One region of the Streptomyces sp. NPDC000878 genome, then DNA from elsewhere that is predicted to be linked to it. Evidence: riboswitches for the same ligand, from Rfam matches in the RefSeq annotation. Region 1 holds a riboswitch; the other holds the start of a gene.

Region 1 (3,671 bases):
GCGCTGCGTCGACCGCGACAGCTACAACGCCGCCAAGGGCTACAAGGTCGTCGCCGAGAAGAACTGCAAGACCGTCACGAGCGTCAACGGCGCCCACTACTACGGCGGCAAGAAGAAGTCCGGCTGGGTCAAGGGCGGCTCCTTCACCAAGTCCGGCAAGAGCAGCGGCAGTTCGAGCGACGGCGGTTCCGGCACCGGCGTACACCGCGGCGGCCTCGGCGGCGGCGACAGCAGCTCGGGCGGCTGAGCCCGACATGCAACGCCGCACGATCGAGCCCCGCCCCGACTGGCAGCGAACCGTCGAGGAGCAGGGCCTCATCTACCCGCTCACCCGCCACCCCGACGACACCCTGCGCCCCTACTGGGACGAGAGCGCGTACTACGTCTTCTCGCTCCCCGAGGTGGAGGCGCTGGAGGAGGTCGTCGAGGAACTCCACGGCATGTGTCTCGCCGCCGCCGACCACATCGTCACCGTGAACCGCTTCGCCGACCTGGGCATCACCGACCCGCACATCGTGGCAGCGGTCGCCGAGGCCTGGCACCGCCGCGCCGAACTCCCGTCCGTCTACGGCCGTTTCGACCTCCGCCACGACGGCGGCGCGGGCCCCGCGAAGCTCCTCGAGTACAACGCCGACACCCCCACCTCCCTGGTCGAGGCGGCCTCCCCCCAGTGGTTCTGGATGGAGGACCGCTTCCCGGGCGCCGACCAGTGGAACTCCCTCCACGAACGCCTGGTCGCCGCCTGGCAGAAGCAGGCCGCCCTCCTCCCGCCCGGCAGCCCCCTCCACTTCGCGCACTCCGCCGCCGACGAACTCGGCGAGGACCTGATGACCGTCGCGTATCTGAAGGAGACCGCGGAACAGGCGGGCCTCGACACCGACTGGCTCGCCATCGAGGAGATCGGCTGGGACCCGCTCTCCGGCCGCTTCGTCGACAACCAACTCCGGTTCATCCGCAGCTGCTTCAAGCTGTACCCCTGGGAGTGGCTCACCACCGACGAGTTCGCCGGTCACGTCCTCGACACCCTGGACAACGGCGGCGGCACGGGTACGACGCTGTGGATCGAGCCCGCCTGGAAGATGCTCCTCAGCAACAAGGCGCTGCTCGCGATCCTCTGGGAGCTGTACCCCGGCCACCCGAACCTCCTCCCCGCCTACCTGGACGGCCCACGGGAACTGGCGCACACGACCGGCTACGTGACCAAGCCGCTCCTGGGCCGGGAGGGCGCGGGCGTCACCGTCCACGAGAAGGGCGCCGCACCCGTCGTACGCGAAGAGCCCTGCTGCTACCAGGAGTTGGCCCCTCTGCCCGACTTCGACGGCAACCGGGTCGTGCTGGGCGCGTGGGTCGTGGAGAACGAGTCGGCGGGGCTGGGCATCCGGGAGTCCTCCGGCCTGATCACCGACGAGTACGCCCGCTTCCTGCCCCACGTGATCCTCTAGTCAGTGGCTGAGCCGGTCACCGGGGCGGTCGCCGGGTGGGGCAGCTCGCCTCGCTCGGATGGTGGACGCGGGACCCCGGTGTCCGGTGTGCCCGGTAAGGTGACCGGCGGGCCGTGACTGGCGCGCTGGGATGGGACCGACCATCGGGGAGCGGCTCCGTAAGTGAGTGCCGTGCGCCTGGGCCGAGCCGTGAACGCCGAGAACGCCACGTCCGGAGGTCCCATGTCACCTGAGCCCCTCTCCAACGAATCCACCGCCTTCCGCGCCGCCCTCGACGTGATCCGCGCCGTCGAGCCGCGCGTCGCCGACGCCATCGGCCAGGAGGTCCACGACCAGCGCGAGATGCTCAAGCTGATCGCCTCCGAGAACTACGCCTCCCCGGCCACCCTCCTCGCGATGGGCAACTGGTTCAGCGACAAGTACGCCGAGGGCACCGTCGGCCGCCGCTTCTACGCCGGCTGCCGCAACGTCGACACCGTCGAGTCCCTCGCCGCCGAGCACGCCCGCGAACTCTTCGGCGCCCGGCACGCCTACGTCCAGCCGCACTCCGGCATCGACGCCAACCTCGTCGCCTTCTGGGCCGTCCTCGCCGACCGCGTCGAGGCGCCCTTCCTGGAGAAGACCGGCGTCCGCCAGATCAACGACCTCTCCGACGCCGACTGGGCCGAGCTGCGCCGGGCCTTCGGCAACCAGCGCATGCTCGGTATGTCCCTGGACGCCGGCGGCCACCTCACCCACGGCTTCCGCCCCAACATCTCCGGCAAGATGTTCGACCAGCGCTCGTACGGCACGGACCCGGCGACCGGCCTGATCGACTACGAGGCCCTGCGCGCCACGGCCCGCGACTTCAAGCCGCTGATCATCGTGGCGGGCTACTCCGCGTACCCCCGGCTGGTGAACTTCCGGATCATGCGCGAGATCGCCGACGAGGTCGGCGCCACGCTGATGGTCGACATGGCCCACTTCGCCGGCCTGGTCGCGGGCAAGGTTCTGACCGGCGACTTCGACCCGGTCCCGCACGCCCAGATCGTGACGACCACCACGCACAAGTCCCTGCGCGGCCCGCGCGGCGGCATGGTCCTGTGCGACGACTCCCTCAAGGACCAGGTCGACCGGGGCTGCCCGATGGTCCTCGGCGGCCCGCTCCCGCACGTGATGGCGGCTAAGGCGGTGGCTCTGGCGGAGGCCAGGCAGCCCGCCTTCCAGGACTACGCCCAGCGCATCGTCGACAACGCCCGCGCGCTCGCCGAGGGCCTGATGAGCCGGGGCGCCACCCTCGTCACCGGCGGCACCGACAACCACCTCAACCTGATCGACGTCGCCTCCTCCTACGGCCTCACCGGCCGCCAGGCCGAGACCGCCCTCCTCGACTCGGGCATCGTCACCAACCGCAACGCCATCCCGTCCGACCCGAACGGCGCCTGGTACACATCGGGCATCCGCATCGGCACCCCCGCACTGACGACACGGGGCCTGGGTACGGCGGAGATGGACGAGGTGGCGTCCTTGATCGACCGAGTCCTGACGGCGACGGAACCGGGCACGACCAAGTCCGGCGCGCCGAGCAAGGCCTCCCACGTCCTGGACACCAAGATCTCCGACGAGATCTCCCACAGGGCGACCGACCTGGTGGCGGGCTTCCCCCTGTACCCGGAAATCGACCTGGGCTGAGCTGCTTTTAGGGGCGCGGGGAACTGCGCGACCAGCCACAGATGGCCCGCAGCTCCCCGCGTACCGAAACCACCCCACACCTCTGAGACAATGAAAACATGGCCTCAGATCGTCCCCGCGTGCTCTCCGGAATCCAGCCCACCTCCGGCTCGTTCCACCTCGGCAACTACCTCGGCGCCGTCCGCCAGTGGGTCGCCCTCCAGGAGACCCACGACGCCTTCTACATGGTCGTCGACCTGCACGCGATCACGGTCCCGCAGAACCCGGCCGACCTGCGCGCCAACACCCGCCTCGCCACCGCCCAGCTCCTCGCCGCCGGCCTCGACCCCGAGCGCTGCACGCTGTTCGTCCAGAGCCACGTCCCCGAGCACGCCCAGCTCGCCTGGGTCATGAACTGCCTCACCGGCTTCGGCGAGGCCGGCCGTATGACGCAGTTCAAGGACAAGTCCGCCAGACAGGGCGCCGAGAGCGCGAGCGTCGGCCTGTTCACGTACCCGATCCTCCAGGTCGCGGACATCCTGCTCTACCAGGCCAACGAGGTCCCCGTCGGCGAGGACC
Region 2 (3,671 bases), on a different contig from region 1:
TCGTGGCGACCGACCCACAGCATCCCGGCCGACCGGTCCTGAGCGAGGGGGACGGCGATCCAGGCCTGGTCGAGGACGGACACGTCATCAGCGACCAGACGTTCGGACCGAGCTGGAGCGATGCCCCACCCGAGTCGACCCCACCGCACGACCCGGAGCGCCTGGAGGCCTACCTCCAGGAGGCACAACGCCAGACCACACCACTCACCACACCCGAACTCCTCGATGCGGTAGAAGTGTTGCTCAACCACTGGACCCTCGGCGCCCGCGAGAACGCGGCAATCGCCAGGCTGCTGGCAGACGCGGAGGGCCTACGCCCCGTCGGCCGGGTGACGGACCGGCTCGGCCGCCCCGGCCAGGCGTACGTTTACGACGGCCAGGGCGCCCGCCGAATGCTGATCCTGGCCCCGACCACCGGCGCCGTCCTGGGCCTGGAGCACACCGCCACCACAGCCGAACCCGAGTGGGGCCTGAAGGTGGGCGACGTCATGGATTACAGCGCCTGGATGCGCTGATCACGCCCCGAGTTGCCGGGCGGCTGCGTCGACGGACTGCTCCAGCAGCACCGCGATCGTCATCGGACCGACGCCGCCCGGCACCGGCGTGATGAGCCCGGCCCGCTCGACAGCGGAGTCGAAGTCGACGTCGCCGACGTTCCCGGGGTTGTACCCGGCGTCGATCACGACGGCGCCGGGTTTGATGTCCGCGCCGTGGATCAGCCGGGGCCGACCGACGGCGGCGACCACGATGTCCGCCTCGCGGACGACGGACGACAGGTCCCGCGTCCGTGAGTGGCAGTACGTCACCGTCGCGTCGCGCCCGAGGAGGAGCATGCCGACCGGCTTGCCGAGGATCGCGCTGCGGCCCACCACCACGGCCCGCTTGCCGGACGGGTCGACGTCGTACGCGTCGAGCAGCCGCATGATGCCGCCGGGCGTGCAGGACACGAACCCGGGAAGACCGAAGCTCATCGTCGCGAAGGAGGCGAAGGTGACTCCGTCGACGTCCTTCTCGGGCGCGATCGCCTCGAACGCGGCCCGCTCGTCGATGTGTTCGCCCATCGGGTGCTGGAGCAGGATGCCGTGCACACCGGGGTCGTCCGAGAGGGCGCGCAGCGTGCCGACCAATTCCACCGTGGTCGTGGCGGCGGGCAGCTCCACGCGGCGGGACTCGATGCCGGCCCTGCGGCAGCGGTTCTGCTTCATCCGGACATAGGTGACCGAGGCGGGGTCCGCACCCACCAGCACCGTCGCCAGACAGGGCGTCGTGCCCGTACGGTCGGTGAGGTCGGCGGCCTTCTTCGTGGTGTCCTCCACGATGTGCCGGGCGAGCGAGGTGCCGTCCATGAGCCGGGCCTGAGACATGATCCACTCCTGAGCTGACAGTCGTCATCGCCCAGGCGCACGGCACGCACTCCACGTTCACGGAAGGATGCGGCACTCCGTGAGGGTCGCTCCCCGGTGGTACTCCACCTCAGCGCCAGTCACGACCCGGATCCCAGCTTAGCCCGGGGTCAGGAGTTCTCCTCGTCCCATGCCTGCAGCACAGTCTGGTCGACGATCTTGCCGTCGCGCAGGGACAGCATCGAGCCGGCGAGGACTCGGACGCCGTCCGGGTACAGGCAGGACTCGGTGTAGGCGACCTGGTCGCCCTGGACGACTACCTGTTCCAGTTTGTGGGTCATGTCCCTGCTGTACACGTCGTTCAGCATGGCGCTGATCTCGCCGCGTCCGTGCATGACCATCGGGTGGCTGGGCTGGGTGTTGTGGTCGACGACGCGCAGTTCCGCGTCGTCGGCGTAGAGCGACAGCAGGGCCGTCGCGTCCTGTCCTTCGATGCCCCGGCGCAGTGCTTCGGTGTCGAAGGCGTGGCTTGCCGCGGTGCCCATGGTGACCTCCTCCGAGGGGCGCGGCCCGGTCGGGCGCGGGCCGCGAGGGGCCTCTCCTTCTGAGGCTCCTCCGTCCCGGTGACCTCGGCAAGCGCAGGCAGAGGATGAGCCTGACGAGTGAGGGGGGTGGGGTGGCCGTGTCCGGGGAGGGGCGCGGGGCGTTGCTGAATACATGATCTCAACACGACGAATCGCCGCCGCCGTTGGTCTCGCCGTCGGCGTCACCGGCCTCGCCGCCCCGCTGGCGAGCGCGGCTCCCGCCGCCGACCAGAACGCGGGCAAGCTGAACCCGATCGCCCAGCTCGACTCGCTCGCCGTGAGCGAGATTCCCGCGCAGTACCACGACGACCTGCCCCGGGTCTCCACCCAGCTCGGCTCGCTCAACCGGCTGAACGACCTCCAGCAGCTGCACCAGGTGACCGACATGGTCGCCCCCGTGACCGGGCTGCTGCCGGGCATCGAGGCCTGACGGGCGGAGCGGGCAGGAAACGAGGGCCGTCCGGCTTGGCCGGGCGGCCCTCGCTCGTGCGTGCTATCGCTGCCGGCTCGTCGTCATCGGCTCCGTGCCCAGGAAGTGGAAACCGGGTCTCGGGTGCATCAGGAAGTCGTGGTGGGAGATGTTCCACGCGTAGGCGCCCGCCAGCGAGAACAGCACCCGGTCGCCCGCCCGGAGACCCGCAGCCGGGACCTGGCGGGCCAGTACGTCCTTCGGTGTGCACAGCTGGCCTGCCAGTGTGACCCGCTCCTGCTCCGCCGTCGGGCGCGGCCACGGGTGCGGCCAGGTGTCTACCGGCAACACCGTGCAGGGCTGGTCGTGGCCCTTCGTCGCCGGGGTGCGCAGATGGTGGGTGCCGCCCCGGACCACCGCGAACTCCTCGCCGTGGCTCCGCTTCACATCCAGCACCTCGGTGGCGTACCAGCCGCAGTACGCGGTCAGCGCCCGGCCCGGCTCGATACGCAGGGTCAGTTCCGGGTAGGCCTCGGTCAGCCAGGCGAGGCCTCTGCCGAACGCCGTCCAGTCGAAACGGCGGGCCGGGGCCGTGTAGTCGACGGCCATACCGCCGCCGACGTTCACCTCGCTGATGCGCACCCCGAGCCCCGCCGCCCAGGTCACCACGGACTCGGCCACCGCCAGCTGCTCCCGGGCATCGAGTCCGCTCGCCAAGTGGGCGTGGATTCCGCGCAGTTCGAGCTGGGGGTACGTCCCGTCCGTGAGCGCCCGGAACACCCGTGCGGCTCCGGCCGGGTCCAGGCCGAAGGGCGTCGGCCTGCCACCCATCGTCAGTGAGCTGCCCGCCAACGAGCCGTCCGATACTGGGATGTTGACGCGTACCAGCACCGCCACCCGCCGCTCGGGTCCTGCCTGCCGCGTCAGCTCGGCGAGCATACGCAGCTCGTGCTCGCTCTCGACATGGAACCGGTCCACGCCCAGCTTCAGCGCGGCCAGTACCTCCTCCGGTGTCTTCCCCGGCCCGCCGAACGCCAGCGGCCGGCCCGGCACCGCGTCGGCGACATGGGCGAGTTCGCCGCCCGAGGAGACCTCGTAGCCGTCGACGTACGGCGAGAGCGCGGCCAGGATCTCCGGCTCCGGGTTGGCCTTGGCCGCGTAGTACAGCTCGACCCGCTCGGGCAGCGCCGCCCTGACCATCGCCGCGTGGCCGCGCAGCTCCGTCAAGTCGTAGACGTACACGGGCAGTTCGGTGGTGGGCAGGGACAGGGCGTGGTCGCGCACGGCGAGGGTCATCGGGTGCTCCGGGTGGTGTCGCGCAGGATGTCCTCGGCG

The links. Region 1 has a riboswitch for ZMP and ZTP ahead of ACWDR4_RS00020 (glycine hydroxymethyltransferase). Riboswitches for the same ligand answer to the same signal wherever they lie in the genome.
Region 2: another riboswitch for ZMP and ZTP. It lies ahead of ACWDR4_RS42775 (bifunctional 5,10-methylenetetrahydrofolate dehydrogenase/5,10-methenyltetrahydrofolate cyclohydrolase); the one in region 1 lies ahead of ACWDR4_RS00020 (glycine hydroxymethyltransferase).

Annotation. Positions count from the first base shown of each region.
Region 1 is NZ_JBSFMT010000001.1:1,167-4,837, forward strand. Features, by position in the region: gene ACWDR4_RS00010 (hypothetical protein) at 1-247, shown strand, start outside; gene ACWDR4_RS00015 (glutathionylspermidine synthase family protein) at 255-1,442, shown strand; ZMP/ZTP riboswitch at 1,546-1,632, shown strand; gene ACWDR4_RS00020 (glycine hydroxymethyltransferase) at 1,665-3,113, shown strand; gene trpS (tryptophan--tRNA ligase) at 3,212-3,671, shown strand, end outside.
Region 2 is NZ_JBSFMT010000084.1:1,251-4,921, forward strand. Features, by position in the region: gene ACWDR4_RS42770 (CU044_5270 family protein) at 1-515, shown strand, start outside; gene ACWDR4_RS42775 (bifunctional 5,10-methylenetetrahydrofolate dehydrogenase/5,10-methenyltetrahydrofolate cyclohydrolase) at 516-1,364, opposite strand; ZMP/ZTP riboswitch at 1,387-1,497, opposite strand; gene ACWDR4_RS42780 (nuclear transport factor 2 family protein) at 1,514-1,888, opposite strand; gene ACWDR4_RS42785 (hypothetical protein) at 2,061-2,357, shown strand; gene ACWDR4_RS42790 (type III PLP-dependent enzyme) at 2,421-3,632, opposite strand; gene ACWDR4_RS42795 (IucA/IucC family protein) at 3,629-3,671, opposite strand, start outside.